DNA from 4 places in the Chryseobacterium subflavum genome. Region 3 is predicted to be linked to each of the others. Evidence: riboswitches for the same ligand, from Rfam matches in the RefSeq annotation. Region 3 holds a riboswitch; each other region holds the start of a gene.

Region 1 (5,232 bases), 1.6 Mb from region 3:
CACTTTACCCGGTCTCAAAAAATGAAGTTTTCAATAAAAATGTTGCTCTGATTTCATCAAGAAATAAGCCCTCCGAATATGCCTCATTTAATTCGGCGGCACCTACGGATCTATTGATTCCGCAAAAGCTCATTTTAAAAAAAATGCAGAAAGTGATCCGCGAAAAAGGGACTTCACTTCTTCGCTACTATCCTGCTAACGGGTCTTTAGAACTAAGAGATCTTATCGCTAAACGTACTTCTCAATATGGATACACATTGCATCCTGAAAAATTAATCATTACTGATGGAGCATTGCAGGCACTTTACATTGCCCTGGCATCTGTGACGAATGCCGGTGACCTCATTGCTGTTGAAAGTCCGTGCGTTTTTTCTGTTTTGGAAGTAATTGCCAATCTGAAACTTAAAGTCATAGAAATTCCTGTCCGGGATAGAAATGGTTTTGATACGGCATATTTAAAAAAGATATGCGCGGATCATGATATCAGATCTCTTGTAGTTACACCTAATTTTCACAATCCTACAGGAATTCTGATGTCGGAAACTGTAAAAAAAGAACTGCTTTCCATTGCGGAAGAATATGAGTTTCCGATTATCGAAAATGATATTTACGGAGACCTTTATTTTGGCAATGAGAGACCTTCGGGGATCGGGAGTTTTGATACCGGTGGTTGGGTAATAACTTTTTCTTCTTTTTCCAAAACATTGGCTCCCGGTATTCGCCTGGGATGGATGCATTCGGGAAAATTCCATGCGGAAGCAGAGAGAACCAGGTTTGCCTTAGGAAGATCTGTTGCTCCGGTATATCAGGAACTGGTCATTAAACTGCTTGAAGACCATAGCTATGATAAACATTTGCGTTCATTTCGTAAACAGCTATATAAGCAGGCCAAAGATGTGTTAGAGATATTAAAAAGCCATTTTCCGGATGGGGCTTATTTTGAAGATCCTCAGGGTGGATACAGCATTTGGGGAAGTTTGCCTGAAGGAGTGGATATGGAGAAATTTTACGCTTATTGCGAACAGCAAAGAATATTATTTACTCCCGGAGAAATTTTTAGCCTTACCGATCAGTTCAGGTACCATTTCAGGATTATTTTTGCAGAACGTATCACATCCCATAGCCTGTTGGCTTTGCAAAATATAGGTGAGAATTTGAAACAGATATTGTGAGTGTTTTTCAGGCTTTTATCTGTTAATTCAGAATCATATTTTCATATTGAGAGCATATGCTTTTCTCAATAATCGTGTTTGTCGGATTTTTTTGCAAGTGATTTTTACATAATCAAGATCATTTTAATTATGATTTTGAAAATTGAAAATATATTTATAATGCCTATTTTCAAAGAATTACGAATTCCTAACTGTTGTTCGTAAATAATTATTTTCGTGTTTCAATAAAATACCTATATTTACCACCAAGGAGTTCATTTATACTTCTTTATCAACCGGAATTGGTTACACTTAGCTGTGAATTAAAAGGGAATCGTGTGTGAATCACGAACTGTCGCGCAACTGTAAGTAACACTCAAAAGGTTTTTATCAATCAGGGTTCACTGTTCTTTTTTTGAATGGGAAGGACGATAAAAATTGTTACAAGTCAGGAGACCTGCCTATTTCGAATTGACGATGCTTTCGCGATCTGAAGCTTATAGTCAGGTATGATACGATGTGATAACAGTGCCCGATATCTTTTTGTGTACATTATCATTTTTAAGAAATGGTTTACAGGTTTTGCTTTTCAGGGCTGTATCATTTCTACAGCTTGCTCGTATTAGTCCCTTTCCATAATTTTCTCTTTTACAAAGTATTGTGAAGTTTTATCAGCACCTTTTATATTGATTTATAAGCATTACAGGCTGATGGCAGCAATCTTTGACCGGATTGTTATTACATGAAAATGTAATGAGGCTGTTCAACCATTCATTAAGGTTTATAGGTCGTTTAATTATTTTAATCATTTAAAGAATAATCTTTCTTTAAATTGTTGGAAGAATGTGAGTTAAAATACATCAAAACGAACAATAATATTAAAGATGAGTAAAAATGTAAGTCTAGAGTCTGCCGGATTACGTTTCCGGGAGACGATGCAAAAAGAAAACCCTCTTCAGATTGTCGGGGCTATCAATGCCAATCATGCATTGCTGGCGCAGCAAGCAGGATTCAATGCTATTTATCTTTCCGGAGGAGGAGTTGCTGCAGGATCGTTGGGAATTCCGGATCTGGGAATTACGACCCTTGAGGATGTTCTGATCGATATTCAACGAATAACCAATGTATGTGATTTACCTCTATTGGTGGATGTAGATACGGGGTTTGGTCCTTCGGCATTCAACGTAGCAAGAACTGTAAAATCATTAATTAAAGCCGGAGCAGGTGCTTTGCATATTGAAGACCAGGTGGGAGCGAAACGTTGTGGGCACCGTCCAGGTAAAGAAGTGGTAAGCAAAGAGGAAATGGTAGACCGTTTGAAGGCTGCTGTTGATGCTCGGACGGATGAAAATTTTGTGATCGGGGCACGTACTGATGCTTTTGCCAATGAAGGGCTTGAAAAAACATTGGAAAGGGCTGTTGCCTATAAAGAAGCCGGAGCAGATTTCATCTTTGCGGAGGCTGTTCCTGATTTAAGCTATTATCAAAAGTTTGTAGACGCTACAGGTATTCCTGTACTGGCCAATATTACAGAATTCGGAATGATTAAAATGTATACTGCTGATGAACTGAAAGATGCGGGAGTCGGTTTGATTTTATATCCCCTTTCTGCTTTCCGGGCGGCAAATAAGGCAGCACTGAATGTTTACGAGCATATCCGGAAAGATGGAACCCAGGCTCATGTAATTGATACCATGCAGACCCGGGAAGAGCTTTACAAAAGTATTGGATACCATGATTACGAACAAAAATTAGATAACCTATTTAAACAGAACAAGAATGTCAATGAATAACGAACCAACATTTAAGCCTAAGAAAAGTGTAGCGCTTTCCGGGGTTGCCGCAGGTAATACTGCACTTTGCAGTGTAGGAAAAAGTGGAAATGATCTCCATTACAGAGGTTATGACATTTTGGACCTCGCAGAAAAAGCAGAATTTGAGGAGGTAGCCTATCTTCTTATTTACGGACAGCTACCAACAGGAGCCCAGTTAAAAAACTATAAAGCCAAATTGAAATCATTGAGAGGATTACCACATTCTGTAAGAAATATCCTGAAAAGTATTCCTGCAGCTGCCCATCCGATGGATGTAATGCGCTCCATGGTTTCAGCAATTGGAAGTATTCAGCCTGAAAAAGACGATCATAATGTGGCGGGAGCAAGGGATATTGCAGACAAATTACTGGCATCATTCAGTTCCGGACTTTTGTATTGGTATCATTATACGCATAACGGAAAAGAGATTGATGTAGAAACTGATGATGATACTATTGGAGGCCATTTTCTTCACCTGTTGCATGGTAAAAAAGCACCCGATTCCTGGGTGAAGGCAATGGAAATCTCTCTTAATCTGTATGCAGAGCATGAATTTAACGCTTCCACTTTTACTGCGCGTGTTATTGCGGGAACCTCTTCAGATTTTTATTCCTGTATAACGGGAGCTATCGGCGCTTTAAGAGGTCCTAAACATGGTGGGGCGAATGAAGTGGCTTTCGAAATTCAGAGTCGTTATAATTCCCCGGATGAAGCGGAAGAGGATATCAGAAGGCGTATTGGTAACAAAGAAGTAATTATTGGATTTGGACATCCGGTGTACACCATATCGGATCCGCGAAACGTAGTGATAAAAAAAGTAGCGAAAGAACTTTCCGAAGAGGCCGGAGATATGTTGCTTTATCATATTGCTGAAAGGCTGGAAACCATAATGTGGGAAGAAAAGAAAATGTTCCCTAACCTGGATTGGTTCTCAGCGGTTTCGTATCATCTGATGGGAGTACCAACCCTTATGTTCACTCCGTTATTTGTTATTTCAAGAGTCACGGGATGGAGTGCCCACATCATTGAACAAAGGCAGGATGGCAAAATTATCCGTCCAAGTGCCAATTACACCGGGCCTGAAAATAAAGAATTTGTTCCTATCACAAGCAGATAATACAATCGATTTAAAATATAAACTAATTAAACTTAAAACAAAAAGATGTCATCACACATTTCAAATGAAAGACCACAACCGGATCAGGTATTAACAGATATTGCAGATTATGTATTGAACTTCGAAATTAAAAACGACCTGGCCTGGAAAACGGCTCACTACTGCCTTTTAGATACTATTGGATGTGGATTGGAAGCTTTAACTTATCCTGCATGTACAAAATTATTGGGGCCTATCGTAAAAGGAACTGTTGTTCCGAATGGTGCAAAAGTGCCGGGAACTCAGTTTCAACTGGATCCGGTTCAGGCGGCTTTCAATATCGGAGCTATTATTCGTTGGCTGGATTTTAATGATACGTGGCTAGCTGCAGAATGGGGACATCCTTCTGATAACTTAGGAGGAATTTTAGCAACCGCTGACTGGTTGTCCAGAACCCATATTGCAGAAGGAAAAGCTCCTTTGAAAATGAAGCAGGTGCTGGAAGCCATGATCATGGCGCATGAAATTCAGGGAGTAATTGCTCTTGAAAATTCATTCAACAGAGTAGGTTTAGATCACGTTTTATTAGTGAAGTTGGCTTCTACGGCCGTTGTAGGGAAATTAATTGGATTAACCCGTGATGAGCTGATCAATGCGATCTCATTGGCCTTTGTGGACGGACAATCTTTAAGAACATACCGTCACGCTCCTAATACAGGAAGTCGTAAGTCATGGGCAGCCGGAGATGCCACTTCCAGAGCTGTGCGTTTAGCATTAATTGCCAAAACCGGCGAAATGGGTTATCCTTCGGTACTTACGGCTAAAACATGGGGATTCTATGATGTTTCATTTAAAGGAAATGAATTCAAATTTCAGCGTGAATACGGTTCTTATGTAATGGAGAATGTATTGTTTAAGATCTCTTTCCCTGCTGAATTCCATTCACAAACAGCCGTGGAAGCAGCTATGACATTGCACCATCAATTAAAAGGGATGGGTAAAACAACTGAAGATATTAAAAAAATTACTATTCGTACGCATGAAGCGGCTATCAGGATTATCGATAAAAAAGGTCCCCTGAATAATCCTGCAGACAGAGATCATGCGATTCAATATATGGTAGCGGTACCTCTTATCTTCGGAAGGCTGACTGCTGCCGACTATGAAGATA
Region 2 (5,232 bases), on a different contig from region 3:
CGTAGCAGGAATCGTTTATGTAAACCTTACCGGAATTCCTAAAAACAATTATAAAAAAGTGAAGTTCGGTCTGGGAATCAGCCAGAATGCTTATCTCCTGGGAATGGACGGGCAGGCAGAGTTTTGGAATAAAGCTAAAACAAAGGGGATGTCCTGGTCCTGGGCTGCGGGCTATGTTTTTGTAAAGCTGGAAGGGAAATACGGAAGTACTGCTGCAGAGAAGGAGTTTATGAATCATACGGGAAATATGGGAAATGTAGCGGCTAATAATACTCCTGATTTATACCGGGAAATTACTTTAGACCTCCCAACAACGGCGAGAGTGACCGGAAAAATAAGACCGTCGATTCATATTCTGGCCGATCTTAATCAGTATCTGAGTGGTGACACAAAACTTACCCTGAATACATCTAACGATATGATGATGGGATCGAGTCCGCATTTGGTAAGTGTAACCAACAACCTTACTAAAATGTTTACCGTAAACCACGTTCATAATGATGAAGATTAAAAATATTCTGAAGGCAGGATTGATTATTGTTACATTTTTTAATATCATATCGTGCTCAGATGAGGTTATTGAGCCATTGGAAAAGGATGAGGCTTATAACTTACAGTTTCCAGCTTATTTTCCTGAAATGACGTTTGATAAAACTGGGAATCCGGTCACCAAAAATGGAGTAGAGCTGGGAAGGAAATTATTCTACGAAGGAAGGCTTTCCCGAAATAATACCATTTCGTGCGGATTCTGCCATATACAGGAAAATGCTTTTACGCACCATGGGCATAATGTGAGCCATGGGGTGGATGACAGGATCGGAATACGCAATGCCCCTCCCATCCAGAATATGGCATTCTTAAAGCGATATATGTGGGATGGGGTAATTCATAACCTTAATGAGCAACCCATTATTCCTATTACCGACGCAAACGAAATGGATAGTTCAATGCCTGAAGTGATTGCTAAATTAAATGCCGACAGTAAGTATAGAAATCTTTTCAAAGCCGCTTATGGTGATGAATATATTACAGGGGAAAGGGTTTTGAAGGCTTTGTCACAGTTCATGGTAACGATGATTTCTGGTAATTCTAAGTATGACCAGTATAAGCATGGAAAAGCAACTTTTACTACAACGGAAATGAAGGGAATGGCACTATTCCAGCAGAAATGTTCCTCATGCCATAGCGGAGAATTGTTTACGGATGAAAGTTTCCGCAATACAGGAATGTATTACAATAGTCAGTTTAAGGATGCCGGGCGTTACAGGGTAACATTGGATCAGGTAGATTGGATGAAATTCCGGGTACCCAGCTTAAGGAATGTGGAATATACAGCACCTTATATGCATGACGGGAGATTCTATACCCTGGATGCTGTTCTTAATTTTTACTCGGATAATGTAGAGGACAATCCTAACCTTGATCCGCTGCTTAAACAAAACGGACATATCGGACTCACGATGAACAATGCGGAGAAGCAGTCCATTATTGCTTTCCTGAAAACTCTATCTGATAAAGACTTTGTTACCAACCCAAAATTCTCAGAATAAATTTTAATCAAACATGAAAAACATTTTTTTAATAGTATTGGGTTTATTTTTATGCCAAATAGCCTATGCAGAACCCATAAGAGACAGTTTGTATATTCCTGAAAATAGCTTTAACCCCAGCAAATTTTTTGATGATGATTGTGATGCTTGTGGCTGTGCTGCAGGAAATGGATCATCAGGATTTGAGTCTTTGCTTAATCCTCAATTTATAGGAATAAAATATTTTGCACAGCATTATAAAGCCAAAGAAAACCTTTTTGTGAATGATCTCACCCAGGATCAGTACTTCAATACCATCCAGTTATGGGGAAAAGTTCCCATTACGAAAAAGCTGAGTGCTTACGTGAGTCTCCCTTTTCAGTTTCATGAAAAAAAAACAATGCAGGGAGACATCAGAATTAATGGAATAGGGGATCTGAATGTAATGGGTATTTATCAGCTGATCAATTCTAAAGATGCATCTCACCAATTAAATGGAGGATTAGGAATAAAAGTTCCGTTAGGAAGATTTGATGAAAAAGGAATTACGGGAGTGAATCCGAGTTTCCAATTGGGAACAGGAAGCTGGGATTATCAGATGGTTGTGAATTATAAATACCAAAAGAACAAAGTTGCGGTAATTGTTAATACGGATTATACTGTTAAAGGTGAAAATAAGAAGTATTATCAGTTTGGAAACCAATGGAACTATGCAGCTACCGGATTTTATCAGCTTTATGCGGACAAAAAAATGATCTTTTCCGGGAAAGCCGGATTACAGGGAGAAGTATATGATAGGAATAAGCAATTTGATGAAGCCTTACCGGATACTGCCGGAAGTGCTTTATATGGAAAATTAGGCTTTGAACTTTCCTATAGTAAATGGAGCCTGGGTAGTGAACTGATGCTTCCTGCCTATTCAAACCTAGCGGGTGGAAACATTGAAGCTAAATCCAGATTCAGTGTGTTTATTAACTTTGGGATATAAAAATCAAATGAACATTCCGTTACTCATGTAACGGAATGTTTGTTTTTATTCTGTTGAAAATCATTTTATTAAGTATAATATTGTTTCTAAGAAGAATTTTCTATCTTTGCCGGAATCTGGTGAGCTGTAAAAGGCTTTTAAAAGGGAATCCGGTGTAAATCCGGAACAGACCCGCTGCTGTAAACTCTAAACCAAAATTTTTGATGTATATATCCACTGTTTTTAATGGGAAGGATTTCAAAAATGGAGTAAGTCAGAAGACCTGCCAGAAGATTTAAGTTTGATGCTTTCGTGGAATAAAGCTAAGGACAACAATGCTTCTGTGCAGCTATGGCTGTACAATGTTATTGCTGCTTTCTTATATCCATTAGTGTCAAGATTATTCTCAATGAGCTAATGGAACCGAAATTTACTTTTACAACTAAAAAAATAATTATCACAATCCTTGTGCTAATTAACCAGCTTTATTTTTCTCAGTCAAGAGATAGTATAAAGGAAAAAGGGATCCTTCCGGTTACCATTTATAAAAAAGATTTTAAAGAAATTCTTCCCGCTCAAACTCTTTCAGGAGAACAGCTGGAAAGGTTGAACAGCCAGTCCGTAGCCGATGCATTACGCTATTTTTCGGGAGTACAGATCAAGGATTACGGTGGAATTGGCGGATTGAAAACGGTTAATATCCGAAGCATGGGTAGCCAGCATGTCGGTGTTTTCTATGATGGGATTCAATTGGGAAACGCACAAAACGGGGTCATCGATCTGGGAAAGTTTTCGCTGGATGATATCGGAGAAATTTCATTATACAACGGACAGAAAAGTGAGATCTTTCAGCCTGCAAAAGATTTTGGATCTTCCGGCTCAATTTATCTCCAACCCAAGACTCCTTATTTTTCCGGAAATAAAAAAACGAATCTTGTACTTAGAATAAAAAACAGTTCAATCGATCTTTTCAACCCGTCATTTCGATTGGAGCAAAAGCTTTCAGATAAAATTTCCGCAAGTTTCAGCTCCGAATTTATACAGAGTGACGGACAATATAAATACAAATACCAGAAAAAACACCCCGATGGTACTATAGCCAATGATACAATTGCAACAAGATATGATTCTTATATTACTGCCAAAAGATTTGAGACCAGCCTGCAGGGAAATCTGAATAATGGAGACTGGAATGTCCGGGGCTACGGATATATTTCAGATCGTGGGATTCCCTCAGCAATTGTGAATAATGGTTTTGATCCGAAAGGACAAAAATTACTTGATAGAAATTATTTTGTTCAGGCTCACCTAAGGAAAAAAATATTTCCAAAATTTGAGACTCAGCTCAAAGCTAAATTTGCCTACGACTATACCCGGTATATGGATACGGTAAATGTAGCTGAAACGGCTTTAAAAACGGATAATACATATATCCAGAGAGAATTATATTTATCATCTTCCAATATTTACTCAATTACACCAAACTGGGATGTTAGTGCTAATGTTGATTTCCAGTATAATAATCTGGATTCCGATCTTAAGCTTTTCTCATTTCCCACGCGTTATACCTCATTGGTTGCTTTTGCAACCACTTACCAATGGAACCGGTTTAAGTTTCTTGGAAGTGTTTTAGGCACTTTTATTCGGGAGAATGTTGAACGTAATTCCAAGTCGCCGGATAAGAGTGAATGGACACCCTCTGCATTTTTGAGTTACCAGCCACTGGCCTTTAAGAATTTAACAGTGAGAGCATTTTATAAAAGGATTTTTAGAATGCCGACTTTCAATGACCTGTACTATACCATGATCGGGAATGTTTTTCTTAAACCTGAATTTACCAATCAATATGACGTAGGTTTTACTTATCAGAAGACTTATAACCATCAGGTTCTGAAAAGTATTTACTTCAAGGCAGACGGGTATTATAACAAAGTGGAAAATAAGATCATTGCAGTGCCCACAACCAATCTTTTCAGATGGATGATGACGAATCTTGGAGATGTTCATATCATAGGATCAGATGTGAATATACAGGCTGAGCTGGACCTTGGGAAAGTAATATTGAAACCATTGTTGAGCTATACCTACCAAAGTGCACGCGATTTTACTGAAAAAGGGGAGTCATATTATGGAGATCAGATTCCTTATGTGCCATGGCATTCAGGAACTTTTACTTTGATGGCTGATTATAAGGAGTGGAGCTTTAATTATAGCTTTATGTATACGGGGAAACGTTATGATGCACAACAAAACAATATTGAATATAATCTCATCAGACCCTGGTATACACACGATTTATCGATTCAGAAAAGGTTTAACTGGTATTCTCACCAGCTCAAGGTAAGCTTTGAGGTCAATAATACTTTGAATCAGCACTATGATGTGGTAAGGAACTATCCAATGCCAGGAAGAAATTTTAAACTTATTGTAAGCTATACATTATGAAAAAAATAAGCTATTACGTGTTCTTATTTATTGCGTTTTCATTACTGTCATGCAGAACAGATGAATACACTCCGAAAGAAGAAGTTGAGACGGGTCTTACACAACCGGAAAATACTGCAATCAAAGGTTTTTATGTTTTGAATGAAGGAAATATGGGGAGCAATAAATGCACACTTGATTTTTTTGATTATACAACAGGAAACTACAGAAGGAATATTTATGCAGAAATTAATCCCAATGTTGTCAAAGAATTAGGCGATGTGGGAAATGATATTCAGATTTACGGAGGTA
Region 3 (5,232 bases):
TTTACGGGAAGGACTTATCTATCCGCAACTCCTGACCGATTATCAAATGGAAAAATTCATAGAGGAAAGTACCGACAAAACCCAGAAAAGATTTCTGCGTCTTCAGAAAAATCCCCGTGCCGGTTTCGATGTCAATAATGTAAAATTAAGCAATACCATAGAACTAACGTTCCTCGAATCCAGCCTGAAGGCCAAAAGATTCAGAGTGACCTGCAAGGATAGTAAACTGGGCAATTTAATTCAATATCTTTTTGAACTGACTAATAAAAATGCAGGTAAAGAAACTTCTATGGAAGAGTTTGTTAAAAATTCAACTTTGACCTACCTGCAGCAGCAGAGGCAAGATTAGAAGATCTTTAATTATAGCAGTGTCAGATGATTTTAAAAATTTCAAGCATCAAACAGCTTAATGTAATTTTCTTATTATTTTCAATTTATCAGATAATTGCACTAGTGTCGCTTTTTGGATGCTACCCTTCAGATATATTTTACTGTCAATATTCTATTTATGGTTTGATGATAACATATCCCATTTCAGTTGTTAGCTTTATGATTAGATTTGCTGCTAGGGATTCAGAAATAATAGTCATTATTATTCAATCATTTATTTTTTTGATCTTTGCTTTGATTTACATATTGTTAAAACGTAAAATTCAACAATCCAGTAAGGCAAGATGACATTGCTCTTGAAAATTATTATGAGAAATTCACCATAGATTATAATCAACATAAATGTTAAAAAAAACATCAACATCCCAAATAGTATTTTTTAGTGTTTTTCTAATCATTTTCTTTGTACATAATTTTGTATTACAACCGATGATCAGAGAGACCTACTTATCTTCTGATCTCAAAAATTTTGAAGAAAGCTCCTGGAAATATACAGTGATTGTATTTTTCGCTCTTTTGTCCCTAATGTTTTTCTTAACAATTAAATCAAAAATAAAAGATCTTTCAAACTTACCCATTGCTATTTTTGTTTTAGGACTCAGTTGTTTCGCAGGATTACATCGTCCAATAAATGATCTTTTACTTTACATCAATATGAAAGTTGAGAAAGGAAGAAATTCAAAAGAATATAAAGTTGTTAATCATCAAGATTATAAGACCTTTTGGTTGAATGGTAAAACCTCAATACATGATAATAATGATTTGAATAAAGTAAATACATTCAGGCTGAAAAAAAATTAAAACCCATTTTTGAAATGAATACCAATGATACAGTCCTTGTTCCATTGAGAAGGGGTCTGATCAATATTGATTATCTTTATTAATATTTCAAACACAGCATAAAAAATATGCAGTGTTTACATTAAAAACAAAACCATGGAAATTCAAAACATTGATCATATCGTTCTAACGGTAGCTGATATCGAAAAAACCATCTCTTTTTATACAGACATCCTTGGATTTGAAGCGGTCTCATTCGGAGATAACCGGAAAGCGCTTGCTTTTGGAAACCAAAAAATCAACCTGCATCAGAAAGGCAATGAATTTGAGCCAAAGGCACTACATGCTACTCCCGGTTCTGCAGATCTGTGCTTTATTGCCACAACAGATGTACATGATATTTTAAAAGAACTTAAAGAAAAAAACATCGAAATCATCGAGGGTATTGTTATCAGAACCGGAGCAACAGGCAAAATAAGGTCCGTCTACTTCCGGGATCCTGATCAGAACCTGATTGAAGTGAGTAATTATATTTAAAATCTTCTTGAGCATGTCCCCAGATAAAAACGCCTTGGCTAAAATCCTTAGTAATTTCGAACAGGAAGAATTACCCAACAAAACCTTGCTAACGGAAGAAGGTAAGATGGCGCGTAAATTTTACTATCTCAAAAAAGGAGTTGCCAGAGGTTGGCTTAATAATGACGGTAAGGAAATTACATTTCAATTTTTGTTTGAAGGAAACTTTATTTCGTCGTGGGAAAGTCTGTTTTATAATTCTCCAAGTATTTATAATATCGAAACGATAGAACCCTGTACTGTATATAGCACTTCTATTGAGGATTTCAGACAAATAATTGAAAATAATCCGGACAGCAAGGAACTTTATTACAGCTATCTACAGGAACGCTTACTTAAATATCAGAAGCTCTTTATTTCCCGTATAAAAGATTCTGCAGAGGAAAGATATAATGAGCTTATAAAGCAATCCCCCGAGATTTTCCGCCGGGTTCCTCAGTATTATATTGCATCTTATCTTGGTATCACTTCTGTATCATTAAGCAGGATCAGAGGAAAAAAAATCTAGTAAGAGATCTGCTCTATATAGTAACTCCATGGTTATTCTTCACTTCTGCCATTACAAAAGTACTGTGTGTGCTTCCTATCGAGTCGACGGAACCTAATTTATTAAATACAAAATCCTGGTAGTGTTTCATATCGCGTACCTGAACTTTGAGAAGGAAATCAAAATCGCCTGAAATATTATAGCATTCCGCCACTTCGTCTATCAGTGTAATTTCCTGTACAAACTCATTTCCCACAGACCTGTCGTGGATCTTTAATTTAACCTGACAGAAAACTGTAAAACCACGATTCAGTTTCTCGGCTTCCAGGACAGCCGCATAATGTTTGATATAACCCTCCTGCTCCAACCTTTTAACACGCTCAAAAACAGGAGATGGAGAAAGGTTAATTTCCTTTGCCAATTCTTTAACGGTCAATTTTGCATTTTTTTGAAGGATTCTTAACAATTGAAGGTCTTTATCGTCTAGTCTTTCCACAGGATAATATTCTTTTTTCGATTTATATTTCCAAATTTACAGAATAAATAACTTACAAATTCAATTTAAACAAAACAATATACTTAATTTTTGCATTTAAGCCAATTAAACATCTTAAATTAATACCTTTACACCCTATTTTGTTCTTTAACATACTTCATCAAACGGAAAAGGTTTTACTTAAGGTAGATTAATAGGGAATCGTGTGAAAATCACGAGCTGTCGCGCAACTGTAAGTAACACAACAGAGGTTTTTGTCCCTGAATATCCACTGCCACAAGCGGGAAGGATGACAAAAACTGTTACAAGTCAGGAGACCTGCCTGTCCCGAATTGACAATGCTTTCGCGGTCTGAAGCTTTTGGTCATACAGATGATACTTTTGAACGTATTGGATTGGGTTTTAACTCAGAATTTATTTGAGTTTAAACGTAATGTTTTTTATGAAAATTAATTTCAGGTTACCTAACAATCTACTCTTCACTGGGAAAATTACGTCTATATTGTATCTTCTCTATTGCTAAAAACTATTTCCCGATTGCGTTATGAAGCATTATAAGAACTTTTAAAACCAAAATTTAATTAAAAGTTTAAAGAAAATGCAAACACACATCCTTGGCTATCCGCGAATCGGTAGCAACAGAGAACTTAAAAAAGCCTGCGAACTATATTGGGCAGGTAAAACATCGTTACAGGAACTTTTAGAGGCAGGAAAAAAGATCAGAAAGCAAAACTGGGAACTACAACAAGAAGCCGGAATTGATCTGATTCCATCCAATGACTTTTCTTTTTATGATCAGGTATTGGACATGACATTGTCTGTTGGAGCTATTCCTTCCCGTTATCAGGATATTACACCAAATGAGCTAGATCTTTACTTTGCTATGGCCAGAGGTTATCAGAAAGAAGGGCACGATATTACAGCCATGGAAATGACAAAATGGTTTGATACCAATTATCATTATATCGTTCCAGAATTCCAAAAAGATCAGCAATTCAAATTATTCTCCCATAAAATCGTTAATGAGTTTATTGAAGCGAAGGAAGCAGGAATTCATACAAAGCCTGTTATCCTTGGATTGGTAACCTATTTATTATTAGGAAAAGAAAAAGAAGAAGGTTTTGATAAATTGGATTTAGCACAAAATCTGCTTCCGGTTTACGTTGAGATCTTAAAAGAGCTTGAAAACAACGGAGCAGAATGGATTCAGCTGGATGAGCCGTTTTTAGCACTAGACCTTGATCAGAAAGCAAAAGAAGTTTACCAGAACATTTATGCTGAAATTGCCAAACAGTTTCCGAACCTTAAATTTATTGTGACCACCTATTTTGATGGGTTAAAAGATAACCTTTCATTGGCCACTACTCTACCTGTTGATGCACTACACATTGATCTGGTAAGAGCCCCGGAACAATTGGATGAGGTCATCAATGCAATTCCTGAAACATTAATCCTCTCATTAGGAGTCGTAGACGGAAGAAATATCTGGAAAAACGATTTCAATCAGTCTCTGGTTTTCATCAAAAAAGCTATTGCAGCATTAGGTTCTGAAAGAGTTTTCATTGCACCGTCATGTTCATTACTTCATTCTCCTTTCGATCTTGACCTGGAGAAAAATGAAAATATACTATCTCCGGAGATCAAACAATGGATGGCTTTCGCCAGGCAAAAAGTTTATGAAATTGTTACCTTAAAAAAATTAGCTTCAGAAAACCCGGATTACAATACTTTACAGGAATTAGCTGAAAATAAAAAAGCTATTGAAAACCGAAAAGTTTCAACACTAATTCACAATCAGGATGTGAAAAACCGTGTTACCGTAACTACAGAAAGTGACGCACAGAGAAACAGTCCTTTTAATGTGAGAAAAGAAGCACAGCAGAACGCATTGGAGCTTCCTTTATTTCCAACAACAACAATTGGGTCCTTTCCTCAAACCAAAGAAGTAAGAAGCTGGAGAGCTCAATTCAAGAAAGGAGATCTTACCGCCCAGAAATATGATCAGCTGCTTAAAGAAGAAACACAGAGAACCATCCAATGGCAAGAGGAAATCGGAATTGATGTATTGGTACATGGAGAATTTGAACGCAACGATATGGTCGAGTATTTTGGGGAACAGCTCGCAGGATTTGCATTTACTCAAAACGGATGGGTTCAAAGCTACGGAAGCCGCTGTGTAAAACCACCGGTTATTTATGGAGACGTTCACAGGCCTCAGCCAATGACGGTTTACTGGTCGCAATATGCCCAGTCATTAACTCAAAAATGGGTAAAAGGAATGTTGACCGGCCCTGTAACCATTCTTCAATGGTCATTTGTACGTGATGATCAGCCTCGTTCTACCACCTGTAAGCAGATTGCTTTGGCAATCCGTGATGAAGTAAACGATCTTGAAAAAGCAGGAATCAGAATTATCCAGATCGATGAACCAGCTATCAGAGAAGGTCTTCCTTTGCGTAAGGCAGAATGGCAAAATTACCTTCAATGGGCTGTAGAAGCTTTC
Region 4 (5,232 bases), on a different contig from region 3:
AACTTCCTAAAATGATCATGGCCATAATGGTATACTTCATTCCGTCATTGTCGAAATAGAAATTCATTTCGTTAATAGGAGGGAAATCATTAGTTCCCATAAATCCGAAGACTACAAATACTCCGATCAGACAAGAAAAAGAGATCAGTGCGAAGATTCCTCCAAGAACATATCTCACTACGTTCCATATCCCGCTTCCTGCATTATTAATGTAAGGTTTGTTTTCGATGTATATTTCTCCGACTCTCTGAGTAGATTCGTTGGCAAATTGTACCAGCTTATTCGATTCATTTTTAAGATTGTCGAAGTTCATAGGCTTTCCCTTCATTTTCAAAAAATCTGCAGCAGTTTCTGCTTTGGGAAGTACGATCCACAGAATAATATAAAGTAATGCAATAAGTGAAGAGGATATAGCAGCTGTAAATATTCCCAGGATAAATACTCCAAGCCAGATTGCTCTCATGGCAGTAATATCCATTCCTACATAATGGGCCAGACCTGCACACACACCGGCGATCTTTTGTCTTTCAGGATCACGGAATAATTGTCTTTTGTCTGAATATTCTGCGCCTGAGTGGCTTGTTCTTTTAGAGTTTTTCTCTGAATAATATGCTTCTTCCTGTTCTTCGATTTTTTCCGGTGTTCCGATTTGTGCAATTACTCCTTCTACATCAGTATCGTTGATAACTTCTCTTTTTCCTAATGAATCTCTGAAGATTTCAACCATTCTTATTTCTATGTCATGCATTACCTCATCTGCTTCTGAAGCATCCAGAGAGCTTCTTAGTGCATTAAGGTAATCGCTTAGCTTTATGTATGCGTGTTCCTCTATTGTAAAAGAAAAACCTGCGAGTCCTATTGAGAGTGTCTTGTTCATAGCTTTGTTTTTTAATTTTTTTGAGTGATTTGGTTTACTGAATCTGTTAATTCGTTCCAGGTATTGAGAAGTTCACCTAAAAACAACTTTCCTTTTTCTGTAATCTGGTAGTATTTTCTCGGTGGGCCTCCTGTTGATTCTTCCCATCTGTAAGAGAGAAACTCACCATTTTTTAATCTTGTTAAAAGAGGGTAGAGTGTGCCTTCTACTACATCCAGTTTTCCTTTTTTTAGTTCATCTATAAGGTCGGAAACATACATTTCACGATGATTGATAAGACTTAAAATACAGAATTCCAGAATCCCTTTTCGCATTTGCGCTTTGGTATTTTCAGTATTCATCTTAATAAGGTTTTAATTAGTTATATTTAGAATCCGGTTCCTAGCTAGTTGAACCTATTCTTATTTTACATTACAAAGATATGTAATTAAAATGGTATTATGCAATACAAAGTAGTGGAATTTTTATTTACTTTTATTTAATTAACTGATTTTCAATTAAATAAATTTTATCTATTTTTTTAAGAAAACTAAAATCAATTAAAATAGAAGATAAATGATGGTCATTCTTAACGCTATTCTTATTTTTGTTATGGAAATTTTCAGTCATCTGTATACTGAGCAAAAAAGTTAATTTTGAATAGTTCTGTAATCTTGATCATCTTTATTATTTTAGGATCTTTTTGCTCCGGTCAGCAGCATTTTGAAATTAAAGATGGATCCTTATTGTATAATGCGGATATCACTGTTCAGGATTGTGATGCTGATAAATGTAGTGGAAATGGTACAATTATACTGAAAGATAAAAGGACCTCGCGGACTTTACAGGAGTTCACTTCTGATGATCTTTATTTTTACCTTGGTAAGGATCAACAACCTAGTGTTAATGTTATTCAGCTTTATGATGAACAGAGCCCGCTGATATTTAAAGATTTTAACTTTGACGGTTTTGAAGATATTGCTATCCGAAATGGTAATGAAAGCAGCTATGGTGGTCCTTCCTATGACGTATATGTCTATAATACGACAAGAAAGCAATTCGTGATCAGTGAGGAATTAACTGATCTTGCCCGCGAAAATCTGGGAATGTTTCAGACAGATCCAAAAAGGAAAAGACTCATAACATTTTCTAAATCCGGTTGTTGCTGGCATTTAACCACAGAATACAGAGTGCTGCCCGGAAAAGGACTTGATAAGGTCTTTGAACTGGAAGAAGATGCCATGAATGATGAATCTGTAAAAGTAACCCGACGCGAAAAGATTAAAAATAAATGGATCATAAAAACAAAGAGATATCCAATCAAAGAATATTATAAAGAATAGGAAACATGAAAATACAAAAGGAAATTGATTTTATTCTTGCTGTAGATGCATTAAAAAATGTACAGAGAAGGAATTATAATGCCGATGATTCAAGAAGAGAAAATACTGCTGAACACTCATGGCAGATCATTATTTTAGCACAGGTACTTTTCCCCTATGCTAAAAACAGGGCTGATATCGATCTGTTAAGGGTGATACGGATGCTTTCTATCCACGATCTGGTAGAAATAGAAGCTGGAGATACATTTTTATTTGACGAAAAAGCCATGGTGGGCAAATTTGAAAGAGAAAAATTGTCTGCCCAGAAAATTTTCGGGATTCTTGATGAACCTTTGCGTTCGGAATTCTTTAATTTGTGGCTGGAATTTGAAGAAGAACAGACCCCTGATGCTATTTTTGCCTGTGCAATAGACAGGATCATGCCGTTTATCCTGAATTCGCATACTTCAGGAAAAAGCTGGACAGAAGCTAAGGTAACAGAAAGCCAGATCAGGAATATGCTGGAAAATGCCATCAGCCGGGCTTCTGATGAAATGGGAGAAGCATTCCAGTTTTTACTTAGTAAAAGTTTAGAAACAGAAAAAGTTTTAAGATAAATAAAACGCAAGCCGAAGGCTTGCGTTTTTTTCTGATTATAGTATCTGTACAGGCTTTTTAAATTCGTCTATAGCTACGAAAGTGAAATCTCCAACAATAGCTCTTTCTCTTTCATACGAATACATCTGTTCTGTATAAATTTCTACGTTTACCTTCATACTGGTAGTCCCGACATGGGAAACTGTTCCTATCAATTCTACAATAGTTCCTGCAGGAATAGGCTTTTTAAAATCAATTTTGTCGCTGCTTACAGTTACCACTCGTTTTCTTGCAAAGCGGGTAGCGGTAATAAATGCCACTTCATCCATCAATTGCATCGCTGTACCACCAAAAAGGGTATCGTAATGATTGGTTGTGTTGGGGAAAACCGCTTTAAAGATTCTGGTTTCAGATGCTTGAATTCTTTCTTCTGTAGTCATATTTCATTATTAAATTAAAGCGGGATGAAATTATTGAAATAAACAGAATAATCTAGGAATTAGTATATTCCTGAAAACATCCATCAGATCAATAAACTTCAGGCCGCGAAAGTTTCTTGTTCAAAGAAAAGGCAGGTCTCCTGACTTGTAACATCTTTAATCCCTTCCCATGCATGGCACAGTGGATCCTACATAAAGACTTTTGTTACTTACAGTTGCGCGACAGCTCGTGATTTTCACACGATTCCCTTTTAATCTGCGTTAGGCAGAACCCATTCCTGTGATGAATAAGTGGTAAGACTTTTTCAGGTGCAAAAATAAGGATAATACAGAGAAGTAAGGTGAATTATTCCGGATTTTTAAAAATAATCTGATGAGCCACCCGGCCCTGTTTGATTGTCCAGAGTGTGGTATACCTGTTTTCACCTGATCCGTTCACCATATAAAGGAAAATATTATCATTATCAATAGCAGCTACACTGATGTTATTGAAATCCATAGTAGGCTGGAACATATTTTTGATGGCTTCTCTCACAAAGACAGAGCCACGCCCCACCTGCTGTACCCGGATCGATTTGATTTCGGTCATCCCTTCCGGAAGTTCTTTGCTTATTCCCCAGGGTTTAACTTTATCAATGGTTAATATCGTTCCATCCGTATCTTTTTCCTGTTTACGGTAGCTGGCATTAGAAGGATAAATATCGATGATTACTTTACTCCTTTGAGCGGTAGGTATTTTGGGGTTGTTATTATCTGTGAAAATGAGGGATCTTCCGTTTTTGGATTTGGAAGGTGTGTATTGAGGCAACTGATCAATAAAGGCTACACGGTCTTTATTCACCATACCTTCCTTATCAAGATTTTCATATCTCACAAAAGGCTTTTCAGTATCCTGCTTATCGGGATATTTGATCCATAGCCATTCTGTTTCTCCGGGAGCCGGTTTTACATAAAGAAAAACATCCCCTTTACGCATTCTGATTTTGTCTACAATTTTTCTGTAATTATCCTTTGCCACCCGTACATTGGCATAGCCTTCTTCTGCTTTTACAACTCCAAAAGGAATTTTTTGCTGCCCTTTTAGGAAGGCTAATGAAAATAAACTGAAGGCAGATAAATAGAATGCTTTGTTTACGGAAATCATCATGAAAAATTTTTGATACTTCAAATATATAAATTAAAAGCATTTCGGAACATAATTATAGCTTCCTAAATCTTCTTTATTTGCTAAAGAAAGTTTTACAAAAGGAATTTATTCTGTTAGGTTGGAGGAGGATAGAAATTCGGTAAGGCGAAATTTTTTGGGAAGAAGGAAGAGTAAAGAGTAAAGAGTAAAGAATAAGAGAGTGCTAAAAGCACTCTCATTTATTATTAAATCAATTTTTAAATTCTTTCAAGCTCATCGGCATCAATGGTTGTTTTAAAGGTTCCATAATTGACAATCACTTTATTTCTTGAAATTTTTTCAATCGTGCCGACACTGGTACTTCCTGTAATACGCACCCGTTGTCCCACTTTCATCCAGATCTCACGATCGGTTTTGCGTTTTTCCTCTATTTTTTCGTTGGTTTCTGCGATTTTTTCAATAACCTCTTCTTTTTTCAGCTGCTGGGTGATCTTTCTTTTTACAATCTGAAGACGTTTGGTTTCATCTTTATCAGCACCTATTTTTCTGAATTTTTCCTGTTCTAAAATCTTCACGAAATCTTTTACCACATCCTTCCTGGATTTTCCCTTAACGTAGCTTTCGATAAAAGATTCGATTTTGTTCCCGAACTGAAGCTTCCGATGTTCTTCTTCATACAGCTTTTGAAAATTGAATAATTTTTGCTGAAGTTGTTCATTCAGCTTTTGAAGGTTATCCCGTTTATCTTCTACCGATTCCTTTCTTTCAGCCAGATCTGTTTTAAGCTTTTCAACTTCAAATTTTTCCTGCTGTAGCTTAACAATGGTTTTATCAAGGTTTACAATATCGTGTTCTACCTTTTTCTTTGCAGAATGGATAATGAATCTGGGA

Evidence for each region. A riboswitch is a leader RNA that binds a small molecule or an ion and turns the genes downstream of it on or off. The one in region 3 is predicted to bind cobalamin.
Region 1: another riboswitch for cobalamin. It lies ahead of prpB (methylisocitrate lyase); the one in region 3 lies ahead of metE (5-methyltetrahydropteroyltriglutamate--homocysteine S-methyltransferase).
Region 2: another riboswitch for cobalamin. It lies ahead of AC0INN_RS12860 (TonB-dependent receptor plug domain-containing protein); the one in region 3 lies ahead of metE (5-methyltetrahydropteroyltriglutamate--homocysteine S-methyltransferase).
Region 4: another riboswitch for cobalamin. It lies ahead of AC0INN_RS14210 (acyl-CoA thioesterase); the one in region 3 lies ahead of metE (5-methyltetrahydropteroyltriglutamate--homocysteine S-methyltransferase).

The regions. Positions count from the first base shown of each region.
Region 1 covers NZ_JBVTMR010000001.1:147,242-152,473, forward strand. Annotated here, with positions in the region: gene AC0INN_RS00700 (aminotransferase-like domain-containing protein) at 1-1,172, shown strand, start outside; cobalamin riboswitch at 1,438-1,630, shown strand; gene prpB (methylisocitrate lyase) at 2,036-2,944, shown strand; gene prpC (bifunctional 2-methylcitrate synthase/citrate synthase) at 2,937-4,082, shown strand; gene AC0INN_RS00715 (bifunctional 2-methylcitrate dehydratase/aconitate hydratase) at 4,128-5,232, shown strand, end outside.
Region 2 covers NZ_JBVTMR010000002.1:785,666-790,897, forward strand. Annotated here, with positions in the region: gene AC0INN_RS12845 (MbnP family protein) at 1-511, shown strand, start outside; gene AC0INN_RS12850 (cytochrome-c peroxidase) at 498-1,550, shown strand; gene AC0INN_RS12855 (transporter) at 1,564-2,517, shown strand; cobalamin riboswitch at 2,618-2,801, shown strand; gene AC0INN_RS12860 (TonB-dependent receptor plug domain-containing protein) at 2,914-4,941, shown strand; gene AC0INN_RS12865 (YncE family protein) at 4,938-5,232, shown strand, end outside.
Region 3 covers NZ_JBVTMR010000001.1:1,753,794-1,759,025, forward strand. Annotated here, with positions in the region: gene AC0INN_RS07720 (hypothetical protein) at 1-349, shown strand, start outside; gene AC0INN_RS07725 (hypothetical protein) at 733-1,191, shown strand; gene AC0INN_RS07730 (VOC family protein) at 1,327-1,707, shown strand; gene AC0INN_RS07735 (Crp/Fnr family transcriptional regulator) at 1,721-2,254, shown strand; gene AC0INN_RS07740 (Lrp/AsnC family transcriptional regulator) at 2,268-2,729, opposite strand; cobalamin riboswitch at 2,884-3,069, shown strand; gene metE (5-methyltetrahydropteroyltriglutamate--homocysteine S-methyltransferase) at 3,328-5,232, shown strand, end outside.
Region 4 covers NZ_JBVTMR010000003.1:147,841-153,072, reverse strand. Annotated here, with positions in the region: gene AC0INN_RS14230 (PspC domain-containing protein) at 1-877, opposite strand, end outside; gene AC0INN_RS14225 (PadR family transcriptional regulator) at 889-1,218, opposite strand; gene AC0INN_RS14220 (FG-GAP repeat protein) at 1,513-2,199, shown strand; gene AC0INN_RS14215 (HD domain-containing protein) at 2,205-2,795, shown strand; gene AC0INN_RS14210 (acyl-CoA thioesterase) at 2,832-3,215, opposite strand; cobalamin riboswitch at 3,329-3,506, opposite strand; gene AC0INN_RS14205 (hypothetical protein) at 3,562-4,362, opposite strand; gene AC0INN_RS14200 (endonuclease MutS2) at 4,599-5,232, opposite strand, start outside.